Regions from separate parts of the Eubacterium sp. BL-380-WT-2B genome, predicted to be linked through region 1. Evidence: riboswitches for the same ligand, from Rfam matches in the RefSeq annotation. Region 1 holds a riboswitch; each other region holds the start of a gene.

Region 1 (4,567 bases):
TAAACGCCATTGCACTGCGGCTGCGGGCGCCTATCATCAAGCGGATTATGGGTGGCTTTGTGGTGACCTATCTGGGGCTGGTATTGTTTCTCCAGGGTGTAAATATTGCCTTTGTGCCCGCAGGTGAGTTTCTGGGAACAGCGCTCGCAGAGCTTGAGTACAGCTGGATTCTCATTCCGCTGGGCTTTGCCATTGGCTTTCTTGTCGCCTTTGCCGAGCCGGCCGTCCAGGTCATGGTTAAGCAGGTTGAGGAAATGACCAGCGGCGCCATCAAGGCGCGGGTTATGCTGCTGGCCATCTCACTGGGGGTAGCGTTGGCGGTTATGACAGCCATGATCCGGCTGCTGGCCGGTATCTCCCTCTGGTGGATTCTGGTTCCCGGCTATATACTGGCCTTTATTCTCGGCCGTTTTGTGGAGCCGAATTTTCTGGCTATGGCCTTTGATAACGGCGGCGTGGCTACTGGTCCAATGTGCTCGACCTTTATTCTGTCCCTCTCAGTAGCTGTGGCAGGCGCGACACCGGGTCGTAATCCGCTGCTGGACGGCTTTGGCGTCGTGGCTCTAATTGCTCTCGCACCGATCCTGACAACCCTGTTCCTGGGCTTTTTTTACAAGCAGAAAGAAGCCTATAGAAAAAGGCAGTGCAAAAAACAGTCCAGTGATTCTTAATCGGTATTGACAGAAGATTTTAATCATATATAATATGTAGATTACTTAGCGAATGATGGAGGAAAAAATGGAAGACAGAAATAAAATTAAAACCGAACTGATTGTGGTGATTGTGGAAAAGGATATGTCCGGCGAGGTCATTGACGCAGCCAAACAAGGCGGTGCTGACGGAGCGACTGTTATGTACGGCCGCGGATCCGGGATTCATGAGAACGCGCGGTTTTTCGGTATTACCATAGAGCCGGAGAAGGAGATTGTTTTGATTCTTGTGGACGCGGCCATAAGGAACGCGGTGCTCTGCTCAATCCAGAAAAAAATCGAAATTGACAGGCCGGGTATGGGTATCGCTTTTGTGCTGGATGTCGCTAAGGTGATCGGCAGCCCGCATCTTAACCTGATGTCAGATATTACAGATTAATTGCTTTTAAAGACACACCGAAGGCGCATATTGCTTGGTTTCTGAAAGATTCAAAAAACTTTGACACTTTTTTGATTAATTCGGTCATAAAAATTGACGTTTTTTTAACAACTTGATATAATAAAAAGGATAAGTACGACGCAGGAGGGGAGTGCAGAATGCAAACTTTTTCAAAAAGGGTATCGATGACAGTTGTTAAGCGTCTGCCCAAGTATTACCAGTATTTAACCGATTTACAGGATCAACATATTGAAAAAATCTCGTCTAAGGAGCTGGCGGCAATGATGGGGCTGACGGCTTCACAAATCCGGCAGGATTTGAATTCTTTTGGTGCTTACGGGCAGCAGGGATATGGCTATAAGGTAAAAGAGCTGAAGGAGGCCATTCGCAAAATTCTGGGGCTTGATCTCCAGTATAACTGCATTATTATTGGTTCTGGAAACCTGGGGCACGCCATTGTCAATTATGAGCGTTTTAAGGAAGAAGGCATCCATTTCAAGGCCATGTTTGATGTGGACCCGGATCAGATCGGTAAGAAGGTCGGCAATGTAACAGTCTACCATATGGATGATCTTGACGCCTTTGTCGCGCACCACAAAATTGATATCTGTATCCTGAGTGTGCCGCAGAAGGTTGGGCAGGAAACCACTGATCGTGTTGTAGAACTGGGCATCAAGGCGATTCTGAACTTTGTTCCTCTGGACCTGACAGTGCCCGATGACGTGGTGGTAGAGAGTGTAAATATCACCGACAGCCTTTTCACGCTGACCTATCTGATTAACGAAGAGGACGACGACGAATAAATGTATAAAGCAGGCTTTAAGCCTGTTTTTTTGTAAAAAATAGGAGTTGTGTTTCAAAAAAATCTATTATATAATAGAAGCTGGTTATAAATAGAATTAATATCAGGGCAAATCTGTTGAAAGACAGAGACGCAAAGCTAAAGGGCCTAAACAACCACTATCAACTGAGCTGCAGTTAAACCCACAATAGGAGCTGTAAAATGGCAGAAGAGAAGATGAATAAAAACATTGAAAAGAATATTTACGATGTGGCTTTGCGCAATATTTACGACGAGCTCTATGAACTGAACGTTACAAGAAACCGTTATCGCATTATCTACCATGTGGAGAATAAGTATGTGACACCGCCGGAAGAAGGCATATTATCGGAGGCTGTTGCCGATGTGGCCGAACACATGATCCACCCGGAGGATTCGAAACGGTTTTTGGAATTTTTTGATCTCGATAAAGTATACGCGACTCTGGAATCCGGAAAGGGCAGCGTTATCGGCGAGTTCCGTAAGTTATGGGTAGATGGGGATTTTCACTGGGCTTCGTTGACGGTTTTTCCGGCAGTCTCTGGCGGTGGTGAGGATGAGATACTGCTCTGCTTTATCATGGATATCGGTTACAAGAAGCAGCTGGAAGACATTGAAAAAGAAAACGAGAGTCTCCAGAAAAAGCAGATGGACGATGAGCGTTACCGTCTGGTCATCGAGCAGACGAATACCCTGGTATTTGAATGGATTATTGGGACAAGCCAGCGCTACTATGCGCCCAAATTCTCTGAAATATTCATGGGTAGCTATGACGGACGGGATATCAAGGAAATATGGCTTGACGACGAGGTGGTCCACCCCAAGGATATTGATGTATTAAAGCAGAAAATGAGTATGGAGGCCATCAGTAACGGGCAGGTGGAGATGGAGATACGCCTTTGCAACAAAGAAGGACGCTACATCTGGTGCAAAGTGGTCTTCAATGTGCTTTATAATGAGGATGGCAGCATCAAGCGGGTGGTCGGTACTCTGAACAATATCGACGAATCCAAGCGCGTCCACGAAACTCTGAAGTATAGGGCAGAGTTTGATTTGCTGACCGGTATCTACAATATCAACACCTTTTACGCCCAGGCTGAGAGGTTGGTCAGGGAGCATCCATGCCAGAAATTTGCCGTGGTGCGTCTGGATGTCAACCGTTTTAAATTTATTAACGACCTGTACGGGCGTGAGGAGGGCAATCGCCTGCTCCGCTTTATGGCGACGGTTATCTCGGCCAACATGGGGACTATGGATGCCTTTGGGCGGATGAACAGTGATGTGTTTTGCCTTTGTATGTCCTATGCTTCAGGCGATCCTCTGCTCGTGCGCATAAAAAAGATTTTAAAAGAGATCAACCAGTTTTCGGAGAGCTATCAGGTCATGCCCTCCTGTGGAATTTGTATTGTGAAAGACCGCGATACCCAGATGAGTATTCTCTGCGATTGGGCAAATCTGGCCCAGAAAACCATAAAGGGAAGCCTGATCAAGCAGTGGGCCTTTTATGATAAAAAGCTGAGAGCCAAGCAGCTTGATGAGCGGCGCATTGAAAATGAAATGAATGAGGCTCTTAACAAACGCCAGTTCAAGGTATACCTCCAGCCCAAGCACAACGTGCAGAACGGCTCGGTGATCGGCGCTGAGGCGCTGGTGCGGTGGGACCACCCCGAGAGGGGGTTCCTGACCCCCGACAGGTTCATTCCGCTCTTTGAGCGCAACGGTTTTATCATCAAGCTGGACGAATATGTCTGGGAAGAGACCTGCCGGATCATCAAATCCTGGCTGGACAGGGGGATGGTGGCAGTTCCAGTATCAGTCAATGTGTCCAGAGTACAGGTGTACAACCCGAATTTTTATAAAAAGCTGCTGAACATTATTCGAAGGTACGATATTCCCAAAAAGCTTTTGGAGGTCGAGTTGACCGAGAGCAGCTTTGTGGAGAACACTGTAGACCTGTACCGCGGCATGGAGCGCCTGAGAGAGGAGGGAATCTCCTTTTCAATGGACGATTTTGGGTCAGGCTACTCCTCGCTCAATATGCTTAAAAATGTTCCGGTCAACACCATCAAGCTGGATCGTGAATTCTTTAACGAGAGTGTGGCGACCCAGAAGGGCAAGACCATCATTGAGCATACCATTGGCATGATCAATGATCTGAAGCTTCAGGTCATTGCCGAGGGTGTGGAGACCAACGAGCAGGCAGCCTTCCTGAATGACTGCGGATGTCTGGCGGCCCAGGGCTATTATTATTCCAGACCCATGCCGGTAGATGAGTTCGAAAAACAATTTTTAAAAGAGAATAACTAAAAAAGAGCTGAGTGGCACAGCTCTTTTTTGACGCGTTAACTTTATGACCTGCCTTGTAGCAATGGTGTTTTTAAGGATCAGGGTTTATAAATCGTTTTGAAAAAATATAGGTGCAGTCTTTATTTTAAGAGCGGCAAGGAGTACAGCTTTATGCAGATAGAATTAAATGAGATATTGATCAGGGATTTTCGTCGAAAAGATGCCGAGCCTCTTCATAGCATTGTGCGCGAAAGTGCAATTGTCAAGTTTATGAAAGATTGGTCTGAGAATGCCAAAAATCCTGAAGATTTTTATGGATTTATAGATTGGCTGCAAACAAAGAAAGCATCAACGGATATTTTTGAAAACAAA
Region 2 (4,567 bases), on a different contig from region 1:
AATTAAAACCAGACATCTCACACTGGATGTTAAACTCTGTAAGCAGCCGCCTTTCAGCAGCCGTTCCCTGTCCGTCCTTCACCATCAGCAACCATTTGCTTTTATCGTAGAGCTGCTCTTCTCCCGGAGTGTACAGGGCGATGCAGTCACCTGCTCCCACCTGTTTCCGGTAATAATCCCAACGCTCTGCGATTGCCTGAAAAACGGCTTCTCCCTTTTCACAGGCTTCATCCACAGCGTTTTCCACACTCATCATCAGAAGATAGCTGGGGCTTGAAGATTGAAGCATGGCCAAAAACTTTTTGACACGGCTTCTTTCCACCAATGTTCCCTGCATATGCAGCAGGGAGCTCTGGGTAAAAGCCCCTAAAAGCTTGTGTGTGCTCTGGATAACTATATCTGCCCCGCAGCTCACCGCGTCCGGCGGCAGCGCAGCACAAAATTTCAGATGCGCTCCGTGAGCTTCATCCACGATCAGCACCTTTCCCTTTTTGTGAAGCAGCTCCGCTATGGCGGCCACATCACTGACAGTGCCGTAATAGGTGGGATTGACCAGGATCATCCCCTTCACCTCTGGATGCTCCTGCAGCTTTTTCTCTACCTGCTCCGGAGTAATGCGTTTTCCAAAGCCCAGCCAAGCATCGTATTCCGGTTCAAAATAAACACCCTTTACCCTGCCCAAAGCAAGCCCCGCGTAAACAGAGCGGTGACAGTTCAGCGGCACCAGGAGGCTGTCGCCCTCTCTGCACACACCCATGACGGCGCTCTGTATGCCGGCTGTGGTACCGCCCACCAGTATGCAGGACTCCTCTGATCCATAAGCCTCTGCCAGTTTTTCCTGAACCCTTAAAAGAATATCGGAGGGATCATGCAGGTTATCCGCCCCAGGCACTTCTGTTGTATCCAGGGTTGCCCAGTTCTCATTATCAAAGCAAATTTTTCCCTTGTGCCCTGGCATATGAAAGCGCAAAGTCCCTCTGTCACTCAGTTCTTGTAATCTTGTATATAAAATTCGTTTTTTCATGGATTTATTTTATCATAAAATCCGGATTTTTCCCCTTTATTTTTAGATGGATTATTGATATGATAATCACTGTAAAAAAATTCAAGGAGTGAAAAAGATGGCAAATATCATCTCTGTCGATATGACTAACTTTGAAGCGGAAGTGCTAAACTATACGGAAGGCCCTGTCATGGTCGATTTTTGGGCTGAATGGTGTGGCCCCTGCAAGGCTCTTCTTCCGATCATCGAAGAAATCGCCGGCGAAGTCCCTGCAACCGCCAAGATCTGTAAGCTGAACGTGGATGAAAATACCGATCTGGCCAGACAGTTTCATGTCATGAGTATTCCGACCTGTGTATTTTTAAAGGACGGCAGTGAAGTCGAGCGTTTCGTGGGAAGCCGCGACAGGCAGGAATACATTGATACCCTAAAAAATTTATAAGTTTTTTCAGACTGTGCTCCGGGCACGGTCTTTTTTTATCGAACTACTTTTTATTAAATTTTATCTTACAATACAGGGCATTTCTCTTTTCATTCTATTTTTATAACTATTATTTCGAAAATCCTTGAACCTTTTTTGAAAATATGTTACTATGAAAATTATTTATAGATTCCTTATTTTCAGTCATAACTGTCAAACCCTCGGGAGGAACTCCAGATGAACACTAAATACCTCGGGCAGCGGCTTCGCCAGTTCCGAAAAGACGCCCATCTTACACAAAACCAGCTGGCTAAAAAGGCCGGTATTACCCCCACCTACCTCAGTATCATTGAAAGGGGCGCGCAGCTGCCCCGGCTGGAAACCTTTATCAATCTGGCCAATGTCCTGTCTGTTTCCGCGGACGACCTTCTGATGGAGGATCAAACGGAGTCTCGGAAAGATTTGTATCCTTCTTTCTGTGTTCCGTCTGACAACCTAACAGATGAACAGCTCGTCTTGGTTCAGGAAATGATCAAGCTAATGTGTGACCACTTCAAAAAAACAAATCACTGAATTATTTGTTTAAATTCTTGGACAAAACTATAATTGAATATTGACTTCATTCGCATTGTGAGTTATAGTAAATAATATACATCCGAATCATTTTGAAATAGGGCAAAACTACTGAAAGGTAGTGACGCAAAGCCAAGGGTCTAATTCATCTCAAGATGAAACGACAGCCGGTTGCTCGGGTATTAAACTTACTGAATGCAATCTCCCTGCCTTGGTTTATGCCGGGGTCTTTTTATTGCCCCAATCTCACGCAGAGGAGTTAATCACAATGGATAACAAAGTTATTGGCAGGCATATTCGTGAAGCCCGTCTTGATAAAAAACTGACGCAGTACCAGCTCGCGGAACGTGTCCATATTACACCGAATTATCTGAGCATGCTGGAACGCGGCACCCATCTGCCCAAACTTGAAACGCTCATCACCATCTCCGAAGCACTGGAGGTTCCTGTCAGCGCACTTCTTACCGATTTCCCCGTCGAATCCTTTACCAGCCGGATTCACTTTCTGTCCACTGCAATGGAAGGGCTCGATGACGAGCAGTCCAAGATCGTGTGCGATGTCATCAAGGTGATGACTGACGGCTTTAAATTGAAAAAATAAGTAAAAATCCCCGGATCAAATGATCCGGGGATTTTTTAGTTAAAAGTCTGAAGCCGGGTAAAACAAATCGTTTCGCCGCCTCGCCGTATCCAGCATGTTATTGTAGAGTATCTGCTGATACTCCAGAACCTCACGGTCATGGACGGTCGGATCACCCTTTCTGAAGTACTGCCCTTCCTTGTCAATGATCCCTACCGTATTGATGACCGGCAGTGTTTTGGACAGCTTCATTAAATAATCATTGTAGGGTGCCCCCTGGATACCCGCCTGCGCAAGCAGCAGGCTGGAAAGATAGTTTACACTCAGCTTATCCACCTGAGCTTCTGGGATGTCGTAATTTGCCCAGATGACAAAGGGGGTGACATAGCGCCTCTGCAGCTCCTCTGTGCTCCACTGGTCCAGAGGCTTCTGCATGAGCTCTTCATAAAAAGCCTGCTCGATATACGCCTGATGATCGCCAAACATGACCACCAGCGTGGGCTCATCCTGACTGCTGAAATAGTCGATCAGATTTTTAAACGCCGCGTCAGAGCTGCGCATCAGCGATAAATACTGCTCAGTTTCAGGATAACTTCCCTCCATCCCCTCCAGAAGCACAGGCTCCAGATCATCGGCATTCAGCTGGTAACCGGCATGGTTCTGGATGGTCACATCAAAGACAAACAGCGGATTGTCGCCTTTATTTTCATAAAGCTCAATGACCTTGTCATAAGTAGCCGTATCGCTGACCCATTTTTCTCTGATTGTCTGCGATTCCATAAATTCTTCTTCTGAAAAAAACTGCTGAAATCCAAAATTTGGATAAACTTTATCGCGGTTCCAGGCGTTACGCTCTCCGGGGTGGATGGCGTAGCTGCTGTAGCCTTCATGGTTCAGCGTCGACGTGAGCCCGGGAGCCGGACCCTTGATATAAAGCTGATAGGGCCTCGCGTTTTCCGGCAGATAAGCCGTGGTGTTTCCTGTCAGAAAAGCGTATTCGGAGTCACAGGTGCCACCGCCGAAAACCGACACGTAGAGATTCCCTTTAATGGTATTTTCCTGCAGGCTGTCAATGAAAGGCATGTAGTCAATATTGGTTGAAAAATCCCCCACGGCTCGCAGGTCACTGAAAGACTCATTCATAATGGCAATGATATTGGGCTTATGGCTGTCTTTCATTCCAGGGCCGGCAGCGGCTTTTTCCGTTGTCCCACCCCGGCCGACAGCTCCTGTGGTCATGGGCTGCTGTACGTTTTTGATGCTTTCACCCAAAAATGCCAGATCATATCCTTCAGGCTCTCTGACATGTGAGAGCTTGGCATTGACGGTAAAGGTATAAGGATAGCCGTTAACTGGCATATCCCAGGCATAGTAATACCGCTCCACATTGGTCTCGAAAAACAAACCAAAGGTAATGGTCAGGGCTGCAAAGGACGTCAGGCGCAGCCTGCGGCTTTTATATTTATCCCGGACGCGTCTGTCTGCTTTAAAGGCCCAAAACAACAGCGCTGCCAGAACCAGCGCTGCCAGCAGAATCGTGCCGCTGAGCTCAAAGTGATAGGCTGAGGCGACCTGAAGTCCTGTTTTCGCTGAAAACAGATCCGTATAGAGCAGTGTATCTCCTCTGAACAGACGGACAAAGTAGCTCGCCAACCCAAAAATATACAGAAGAATTCCTCCGCCCATCAAGGATGCTCTCATCCGCCCTGTTAAAATATATAAAAAAACATAGACTGCCATACAGCAGGCCAGATTTAAAAACAGGCGGATTCCCTCTGTATCAAAGGGTGCTTCCTGAAATATCTGGAAAATGGTATAAGAAAAGGCTGAGGTCAGAACAAGCAGCAGCACATTCCACAGAGCCGCTGCACGCTCCCTGCACTCTATATTTGAAAAGACAGCCAGACCGATCATAAAAACACACAGCCCCGCTGTGTTCAGGTAACGTTCATCAAACCCCATCATATGATAGCAGAGCGACAGGCTCAGG
Region 3 (4,567 bases), on a different contig from region 1:
GAAAATCATTCAGCGCCATGGCAAAGCCCAGATTGCCATTTTTGGCGTTTGATACATTCTGGTCTACAAGAACCGTATCATCAATATTGGTTTCACTCAGAATCGCTTTTGCCAATATGAGCTCTGAAAGAATGGAATCCTTATCTGGATGAAACTCTCCGCTCACAGTATCTGGAGTATTGGCGCGCTCAATAAGCTTATCCACAATCTCCATGGTTACGCTGTCTCTCAGTTCCACATGTAAATCATCCATGAACAGGGCGTTTGTTTCATCTGCCAGACTGTCGTAAGCGTAGAATTTTATTTCCGAAATTCGGCAGCGCGCATTGGGTGCGCCGGCCCAGTAGAGCGCTGGATTCATCTGAATTTTGACGGGTTTAATCTTTTCATTGATGCGGATACGATAGTATTCTTTTCCATTGGTGCTCTTTTTCGCCTGAACCGCAAAGTCTTTTCCGATGTTCAGATCGTGTGCCTGTCCGGCCTCATCCCACCAGCGGATTTTCATGTAGGCGTTATAAGTGCTTGGCTCACCTTCGCCGCGCACCAGCACAATATCGTTCATTTCATAGGACTGGTCAAATTCTACGACCGGCGCCTGAAGCTTGCCTGACCAGCCGCCGGCATTCCAGCCCCCATAATTCCAATACGAGGTATAGTCATTGTCCACAATATCAAATTTATCATAGGCCTGTTCATAATCACTTTCCTTTAAATAAGGATAAGTGACGTCCTTAATATGGGCGGTGGGCTGGTTAACCTCACCGGCACGGTTGATCAGCTTATAATTTGATGTAACCGGCGGCTCAATGGATTCTGTGGTGCAGGTATATACAGATGATCTTGCCCCTTCACCAATGGCGTTATAGCCGGTCAGGTAAACTTCATATTCAGCCTGATCCTTAAGGTTTTCAATCACATAGCTGGTGTTTTCTAAATTTCCAGCCTTGGTGTATTCACCGTTTCCCTTTTCACGGTAGTAGACATTATATCCAGTAGAATTTTTTTGTTTTTCCCAGTTAACCGTAATCTGGCGGTATCCGCCTTTTAGGGTGATTCCCTCTGGCTGTTCAGGCACTGAGGTTGGCAGAGGTATTCCAATTACAGGCTCGCTGAAGCCGCTTTCCCAGTTTCCGCCCTCTGATCGGTTAACAGACTGAACCGAAATTTTATACTCCACAAAGTTGGTCAGATCACTGATCGTCAGGGAAGTTCCATCCACAGGTGTCAGCACAGTCTCTGCCTTACCGCTTTTGGGGTCTGTATAACTCATTTTAACCTCATAGCCTGTTACATTGCTCTGTGCTTCCCAGCTGACAGTCAGACTTTCATTGCCAGAGGCTACCTGAACGTTTGTCGGGATGCTCGTCACCTGCTCGACTATTTTATCCTTGGTATTATTCAAGAATTCAACCTTTGAAATTTCCGCCAAATTACTGCTCGCCTTATTGGTTTCTTTTACAATGATCGTAACCTTTTTAATCGCAACCTGCCCTTTCAGGTCAATAACAATGGTTGACGGGGAGGCTTCATCTGTCAAAAAGAGATAATCCGCCTGTCCTTGGAGATCGAAATCCACAGATTTTATGTTGTCCAGTTCATCGGTTACCTCAATGGTTCCCCTCTTTGGCGCATTTTCAAGCCCCAGTTCACTGGGGGCAATGCGAAGCTCTGTCGCTATGACTGGCTCCTTCATTACAAGCGGAATTCTCAGAGGCGTATCCTCCGAAATAGTGTTTCCATCTTCCCTTGCAAACTGAACCGCGCCTGCCTGGTCGGAGGCCGTACTGAAAAGTTTTGCAATATCCCCGCTTTTTATCGTCACAGGATCCTTTTCACCTGTTTTGATTTCCACGTTGTCAGGATCTACAATCGGGGAGGTGTCACTGATCTGTACTTTTCCTGAGTCATGGGACACACCCATATTTTCCTGTAAATAGACCAGATCGACAATATCCACGGTTCCATCTCCATTCAGGTCACAGTCCGCTTCAGAAGAACCAAGGCTTTTCATAACCGCATCGTAATCGGCATCGTCAATGCTGCCGTTTTGGTCGACATCGCCTGTTAAAATTGAACCGCCCATAAATTCGACACGTTTGGAGCTTCCCTGGAGACTTACCTGCGCCTGAGCTGGCACTACTCCCTTGTCAGAGACGGTGACAGTGTAGTCGCCAATCGGCAGACTGTAAAAATTGACATTGGCAAAATAAATCTTTGCATCGGGCTTTTGCTCGTTGTAAAGAACGCTGCTGCTGTCCATCTCATTAGAATCTCTGTCAAAAAGCAGTGTCTTATACTGGATACTCCTGCTGCCAAAATCCGTTGTGGCCTTTTCGCTGACGACATCCTTTAAAGGGATTTCCTTGGACGTACCGTCGCTGGCTGCCAGCGTCAGGACTGCTGTTTCTGACAGCTTTGTTCTTGGTTGGCTAAAGTGGATTTCCACCTCGATATTTCCCACCAGGTCAACAGACGCTCCTGCATAGAGGGCACCCGCCTCTTTCTTTTCCGGCTGAGGCTCAGAAGACTCAACTGCCTCAGAAGATGCCTCCTCCACACTTTCCGCGGTTTTGTCCACTTCCTGATTTTCTGTCACGGTATTATTCTCTGTTATTTGGGCTGAAGGCTCCTGTCCCGCTTCCTCCGCCAGAATAGATACCGGAAAGCTCGCAAACAGCATAACAACTGACATAAAACAAGCTAACCATTTTTTCATGTTTTTTTCCTTTCCTTCTCTTATATAAATACTCCCAGTCTTTTGCCGCTCATCTTATTATGCTCGTACAAACAAAAAACGACTGCGAAAGGGCGCAGCCGGGCAGTGTCCATCGATGAGGATGGATTTCCGTAGCAGCTGGCTGCCATTACCGGTTACCGGTTTTAGGCCCTTTAGTTTTGCGTCTCTGCCTTTCAACAGATTTGCCCTTTTTACGTTTTAAAAACGTTATTAAATTAAAATCACTATAGACTATGTCTCATTATAACAGGCACGATTCGCCGCGTCAAGAATCATTGATTATTTCGCAATAAAAAGATAAAGACCAGAGTAAAAAGCTACTCTGGTCAAAAATATAAGCTACGACTTACTCGTCTTCAGGAATTGTGTTTAAATCATTAAAATCCATGTAATTTCCGGTCACAATGAAATATACTGTTTCAAAAATATTGGTGGCGTGATCGCCAATTCTCTCCAAATGACTTCCAATAAAGGAAAAACTCATGGCCTGGAGCGCCATCTCTGGATTTTTGTTGATTTCTGCAATACAGTCACTGTGCAGGGTATTGTTCAAACGGTCAATTTCATCCTCATATCGGACCACATCGTCCATTTTACTGATATCCTCATCGATATAAGCCTGTATGCACATTTTCAGCTGGTCTTCCACCATCTTCGCCATCTGTGGAATATTATCGAGCTTTTTGTAGTATTCCTCCTTGCGCAGACAGATCACCTTTTGGCAGATATTAACCGCTAAATCCGCGATTCTCTCAAGGTTTGTAATAATCTTATAGGTTGAAGAAAGCCTTCTCAAATCTCCCGCAACCGGCTGCTGTCTTGCAATAACCTCGCTGACGATCTGCTGAAGCTGAATTTCCTTCAAATCCACGATATCATCTCGGCTGATGACACTCCTGGCCAGCTTTACATTTTGTTCTTCCAGCGCTGTAATTGAATCGGACAGCATCCGTTCTGCCTGGGAAGACATCAGCAGAATTTCATTCTTAATGGTTTTTAATTCTTCATTATAAACTTCTCTCATTATTCGCTCCTTTATCAACCAAATCGTCCGGTAATATAATCCTCAGTACGTTTATCTCCCGGATTCATAAAAATGGTGTTAGTTTCATTATACTCAACGATTTCTCCCATAAGGAAGAATGCCGTTCTGTCCGAGATTCTGGCTGCCTGCTGCATGGAGTGTGTTACGATGATAATCGTATAATTCTTTTTAAGCTCCTCCATAAGATCCTCAATTTTTGAAGTAGCGATGGGATCAAGGGCAGAGGTTGGCTCATCCATCAGAATAACCTCCGGCTGCATGGCGATGGTTCGGGCAATGCAGAGACGCTGCTGTTGTCCGCCGGAAAGGCCAAGAGCCGATTTGCCCAGACGGTCGCTGACTTCATCCCACAGCGCCGCCCCCACCAGGCTGTCATGGACAATTTTATCAAGTTTCTTCTTATCTTTCAAGCCCTGGCATTTTGGTCCATAGGCGATATTGTCATAAATACTCATCGGGAACGGGTTAGGCTTTTGAAAAACCATGCCCACCTTTGTTCTGAGCTGAATAACATCCGTATCTTTTTCATAAATATTTTTGCCGTCAAAATTCAGCGTCCCTTCAATACGGACAGAGTCGATTAAATCGTTCATACGGTTCAGGCAGCGCAAAAATGTAGATTTACCACAGCCAGAAGGACCGATAAAAGCGGTTACTTCATTCTCATAAATATCAATATTGATCTTCTTCAGGGCCTGAAAATCGCCGTAATATAAATCCAGATCCTTCACATCAAATTTTTTCTTCTTATCCATTTTAACCTCGTCTATTTTTTATGGGCA
Region 4 (4,567 bases), on a different contig from region 1:
ATGTCAAACGGCTGGTCAGCACGCTGAGAAGCGACGGCTTTAAGGTCTCCATCGACGATTTTGGCTCAGGCTATTCCTCATTAAATCTGCTGTCCGAAATCGACGTGGATGTGCTCAAGCTTGACCGCTCCCTCTGCCGGGAGGAAAACCTCTCACCCAAGGAACGGGTCATTCTCAAAAATATTGCCGCCATGGCCAAGGAGCTCGACCTCCAGGTGCTGGCTGAGGGCATCGAGACCACCGGCCAGGCCGAATTCCTGAAAAGTATCCAGTGCGACAGCGCCCAGGGCTTTTTGTTCGCGAAGCCCATGCCCATGGACGAGTTTTTTAAGAAGCTGGATGGGGAATGGTAGAAAATGCAGGTGTGTTAAAGGGATGATGCCATTTAAAAAACATAAATATTGAGGAAAATAATGCGAAAACTTGAACTTAAAACCGCTGTCTCCGCAGTGCTGGCCATTGTCGCCGGGGCGGTGCCGCTGATTGTAGTGCCGCCCTTTGGGGATACCCTGTATATGCCCAAGCTGATGACCATCGAGGTGCTGGTGTTTGGGCTGCTGCTCTTGTATGTGCGGCCCATTACCGAGTATTTTACCGGGAAGCCGAAAATCCCTCTGTCCGTGAAGCTGGTGCTTTTGTACCTTTTGTGCGTTACCATCACCCTGCCCTTTTCGACAGATGTGATGCTGTCGCTCAAGGGGCGGTCCTTTCGCCTGGAGAGCTACTCCGCTATTTTGTTTTATGGTGTTTTAATGATGCTGGGCGCTTTTTTCTATACCTTTAAGCCCTGGCATGTACGCCTTTACGTGGTGGGGGTATCCTGCGTGGCGGTTTACGGCATCTTCCAGAAATTTGGTCTGGACTTTCAGCCACAGGACCCTCTGATGTACGGCGGGCCAGGCGCTTCCTACGCCACCATCGGCAACCCGAATTTCCTGGGTTCCTTTCTGACACTGGCGCTGCCCATACTCATCTATGCTTTTATCAGAGGCCCAAAGGCTTACCTGCTGCCCTGCGGGCTGGTGTATTTCTGCCTGTTGTGCACCAACACCAGGGGAGCGTGGATCGGCAGTCTGCTGGGCTTTGCGCTGCTGGGGGTGTTTTTGCTGGGCGAGCGGGAAAACCGGCGCCGTTTCGCGGTGGTGAGTGGGGTGTTTGTGCTTTTAACCCTTGTTTTTCTGTTGGTGAACAGCGGCTTTGGCGCGCGTTTTCTCAGTGTCTTTGCCGATCTGTCTAAAATGCTCAGGGGCGATGACTGGGAAAAAGGCGGTTCTTACCGGCTTTTTATCTGGTCAAAAACCCTGGAGCTCATCCGCATGCGCCCGCTGACCGGTTTTGGCATCGAGACCCTGGGCCAGGTCATGGGCCAGTATTTTGAAAAGGATATTATCAGGGTGACCAGCCGCCACCTGGTCATCGACCGGGCACACAACGAGTACCTGCACATCGCGGTGAGCAGCGGTATCCCCGCAGCCCTCAGCTATCTGGCGTTTGAGGGAACGACGCTTTACCGTGGTATTAAAAACTGGCGCCGCTCGCCCATGCTTGTGCCGCTTGTCTGCAGCATCGCTGCCTACATGGCCGCCGCCTGCTTTAATATTTCCGTGGTAACTGTGGCTCCGGTTTTTTGGATATTCTGCGGAATTGCGGTGCGTTTGAGTGGTGAAATTCAATCGAATTTGAATATGATTTAAGGAAACAAAAATTGAAAAAATTTTGAAAAAATTTAGTATTTTACCCAAATAGTACTGTTTTTACCATTTGTTTAATGCTGGTGGTAAATGAAACAGCATTTATAATAACTTATCGCTATAAGAGAAGCGTAAAAAGCAGATTTACATATTTTTAAGAGTGTGTCAACGTGTATGAATAGTGATTGACAGGAAACTTTCGGAATATTTAAAAGTAACTGGTTTTTATAGTTCTTGACAAATGTCCGAATCAGTTGTAGAATAGAATTGTTCAAAAGGCAAAGCGGTGCGAAAGCCCGTGGCGCAAAACTACAGGGTCTACGTCGGAAGCTCCAGGCCGATATGACAGCCAGATGCCACAACCGGTAGATGGCCGAAAACCCCTGTATGGTTTCCGGCTATTTTTATTTTTTGAGTAGCCTTTAACAAAAAGGACCGCTGGAGCAGGCAATCACTCTGTTTATAATCGTCATGGCGCGGACGGTTAAAATAAAGGTTTATATTTAAAGGTAAACAAGAGAACATAAAAGGAGAGATGTAAATGATTCAGATGATTAATAAGCTGAAGAAAAACCAGAAAGGTTTTACTTTGGTAGAATTGATTGTAGTATTGGTTATTTTGGCGATTTTAGCAGCGTTCACGATTCCGGCGATGTTGGGGTTTGTGAATGATGCGAAAGAAAAAGCAGAGGTATCAAAGGCGAGAGAAATTTATGTAGCTGCACAATCAGCCGCGACAGAAATTTATAATACTACTAATGCAGCTCCAGTATGGACTGCTGCTCTTGCGAATGATAAGACAGATGCTTTTCCTTTAAAAGTACAAAAATTAGTTAAAGATGATATTCCGAATTTTGCACCAGTTACAACTACCCCTGGTACTAGTGGTCAAGTAAATGTTACAATGGATACAGGTGACAGAGCGGCTATTGTAAAAAAAGTCGAATACATGGGGGCAAATGGAAAATTGATTACTATTGAAGAAAATGCTTCAGGTGGTTCAGTTACTATAAAATAATATTATATTTAAGGCCGAGCTTGCAGCGCCGCAGCCGGCCTTTTTCCCCATCTTTTCAGGCGCTTTTTTTATTGCCGGAAAGAAAAGAGAGTAGTTGACAGTTGATAGTGGATAGTTATGGAGCAAATTGCTTTTGGTAATTTGTACATGAACGATCAACTGCCCATTATCAACTATCAACTAATTTAAAATTGGTTTAAATGCTTTTCTGCCTTAAAAACAAGATTCTATTACTTTTTCAGTAGATGAGCCGTTGTGTTTTTAGGATTTCTGGAGGGGTTTTTCAATGGAAAAATTGAGAATGGAGAATGGCAGAGCAGGATTCCGATTTTCTGTGCAGGGGGCAGGAAGATGATTTTTCTAAAACGAAGATTAAAAAACAGTATTCGGTCCCGTTCGGGCTTCACCTTGGTCGAATTGATTATGGTTTTGGTTATTCTGGCTATTCTCGCAGCCTTTGCCATCCCCGCCATGCTAGGGTTTGTTGAGGACGCCAAAGGAAAAGCCGCCATTGCCGAGGCACGGGAGGTTTATGTGGCGGCACAGGCGGTAGCTACGGAATACTACAGTAATAATAATTCAAGAATAGAAATTCCTGAAAAAATCGCAGAGTATTTAGCGAGTGATTTTGGAATGAGTAAAGACGAGCTTTGGTTTAAAACAGACTCTTTCGATGATGGGGAGAGGCATGATTTAGCTTCTGATAATAACGCGGCTAAAACTAATCGTATTTATGTAATGCTTGGTAAAAAAGGTACTGAAGATGAGGGGAAAGTTCGAGAAATTCAATATTTAGATAAAACTGGAAAATATATTGTAATTATTTCGGCAGGCGGCTCCGCCGAAATCACAAAAATAGAAAAGAACTAAAACCTGTATCCCGAAAACCCAAAAACTAAATTAGTAAGAACAAAAGGAGCCTGTCCATGATTAACCGTAAACTGGAAAACTTAATCAAAAGCGTTCACGGCTTCACCATGATGGAACTCATCACTGTCATTGTCGTCATTGCCCTGTTGGCTGTGATCATCATTCCAGGGTACCTCCATTTCATCGGCGACGCCAAAAAAGACGCGGTGGTGGCTGAGGCAAGAACCATCTACCTGGCGGCCCAGATACGGGCAACGGAGTTTAAATCCGCCGAGACAGCGGAAAACCCTTACCGCATTCCGGATGCCAATGACCTGCGGGATCTGGTGGGGCCGGATAACGTCTATGAGGGGGTTACAAAGCTGACCATTGTGGACGATAACCGTGACGGCACCATTGATAAAATTGAGATGATTAAAAATAACATCAATGTTATAATTGAACCAGGAAAAAATGTGGTTGTCGATGGAAAGGTGAGAACTGTTTATTCCAGGGATGATCAAAAGTAAAATGTATGAATTCACACATAAATCCTGGAGGTTTCGCTTTGTATGATTCTTTATCTTTGATATATTTTGTGCTGTATGCCTTTGTCTTTATTTTTGGCTGTATGATTGGCAGTTTTTTAAATGTGGTGGTCTACCGGGTGCCCATTGGCATTTCAGTCGCCAAGGGCCGGTCTTTTTGCCCGAACTGCGGCAAGCCCATTGCGTTTTATGATAATATCCCCCTGCTCAGCTATCTGTGGCTGCGGGGAAAATGCCGGAAATGCGGGGCGAAAATCGCGCCACGGTATTTCTTTACCGAGCTGTGCGGCGGGCTGCTGGCCCTGCTCATGGCCGGGCATTATGATTTTGGCCTTCAGGCGGTGGTGGGGTTTGCGGTAGCGGCCATTTTACTTGCAGTTACCCTCATAGATTTTGACACCATGACCATCCCCAATGGCCTGGTGATCGCTTTGATAATCCCTGTGGCGGCCAGCTACTTT

The links. A riboswitch is a leader RNA that binds a small molecule or an ion and turns the genes downstream of it on or off. The one in region 1 is predicted to bind cyclic di-GMP.
Region 2: linked by a shared signal. The riboswitch ahead of FYJ53_RS11535 (helix-turn-helix domain-containing protein) and the one ahead of FYJ53_RS14125 (EAL domain-containing protein) in region 1 are both predicted to bind cyclic di-GMP.
Region 3: linked by a shared signal. The riboswitch ahead of FYJ53_RS16810 (fibronectin type III domain-containing protein) and the one ahead of FYJ53_RS14125 (EAL domain-containing protein) in region 1 are both predicted to bind cyclic di-GMP.
Region 4: linked by a shared signal. The riboswitch ahead of FYJ53_RS01490 (type II secretion system protein) and the one ahead of FYJ53_RS14125 (EAL domain-containing protein) in region 1 are both predicted to bind cyclic di-GMP.

What each region holds. Positions count from the first base shown of each region.
Region 1 covers NZ_VUMP01000006.1:388,584-393,150, reverse strand. Annotated here, with positions in the region: gene FYJ53_RS14140 (DUF1538 domain-containing protein) at 1-671, shown strand, start outside; gene FYJ53_RS14135 (P-II family nitrogen regulator) at 739-1,089, shown strand; gene FYJ53_RS14130 (redox-sensing transcriptional repressor Rex) at 1,248-1,892, shown strand; cyclic di-GMP riboswitch class I at 1,989-2,069, shown strand; gene FYJ53_RS14125 (EAL domain-containing protein) at 2,093-4,216, shown strand; gene FYJ53_RS14120 (GNAT family N-acetyltransferase) at 4,367-4,567, shown strand, end outside.
Region 2 covers NZ_VUMP01000005.1:230,215-234,781, forward strand. Annotated here, with positions in the region: gene FYJ53_RS11520 (aminotransferase class I/II-fold pyridoxal phosphate-dependent enzyme) at 1-1,024, opposite strand, end outside; gene trxA (thioredoxin) at 1,122-1,445, shown strand; gene FYJ53_RS11530 (helix-turn-helix domain-containing protein) at 1,662-1,997, shown strand; cyclic di-GMP riboswitch class I at 2,089-2,176, shown strand; gene FYJ53_RS11535 (helix-turn-helix domain-containing protein) at 2,266-2,598, shown strand; gene FYJ53_RS11540 (LTA synthase family protein) at 2,638-4,567, opposite strand, start outside.
Region 3 covers NZ_VUMP01000008.1:160,992-165,558, reverse strand. Annotated here, with positions in the region: gene FYJ53_RS16810 (fibronectin type III domain-containing protein) at 1-2,719, opposite strand, end outside; cyclic di-GMP riboswitch class I at 2,850-2,937, opposite strand; gene phoU (phosphate signaling complex protein PhoU) at 3,087-3,764, opposite strand; gene pstB (phosphate ABC transporter ATP-binding protein PstB) at 3,779-4,540, opposite strand; gene pstA (phosphate ABC transporter permease PstA) at 4,552-4,567, opposite strand, start outside.
Region 4 covers NZ_VUMP01000001.1:336,991-341,557, forward strand. Annotated here, with positions in the region: gene FYJ53_RS01480 (EAL domain-containing protein) at 1-353, shown strand, start outside; gene FYJ53_RS01485 (O-antigen ligase) at 414-1,694, shown strand; cyclic di-GMP riboswitch class I at 1,959-2,052, shown strand; gene FYJ53_RS01490 (type II secretion system protein) at 2,233-2,709, shown strand; gene FYJ53_RS01495 (type IV pilin protein) at 3,061-3,579, shown strand; gene FYJ53_RS01500 (type IV pilin protein) at 3,636-4,088, shown strand; gene FYJ53_RS01505 (A24 family peptidase) at 4,127-4,567, shown strand, end outside.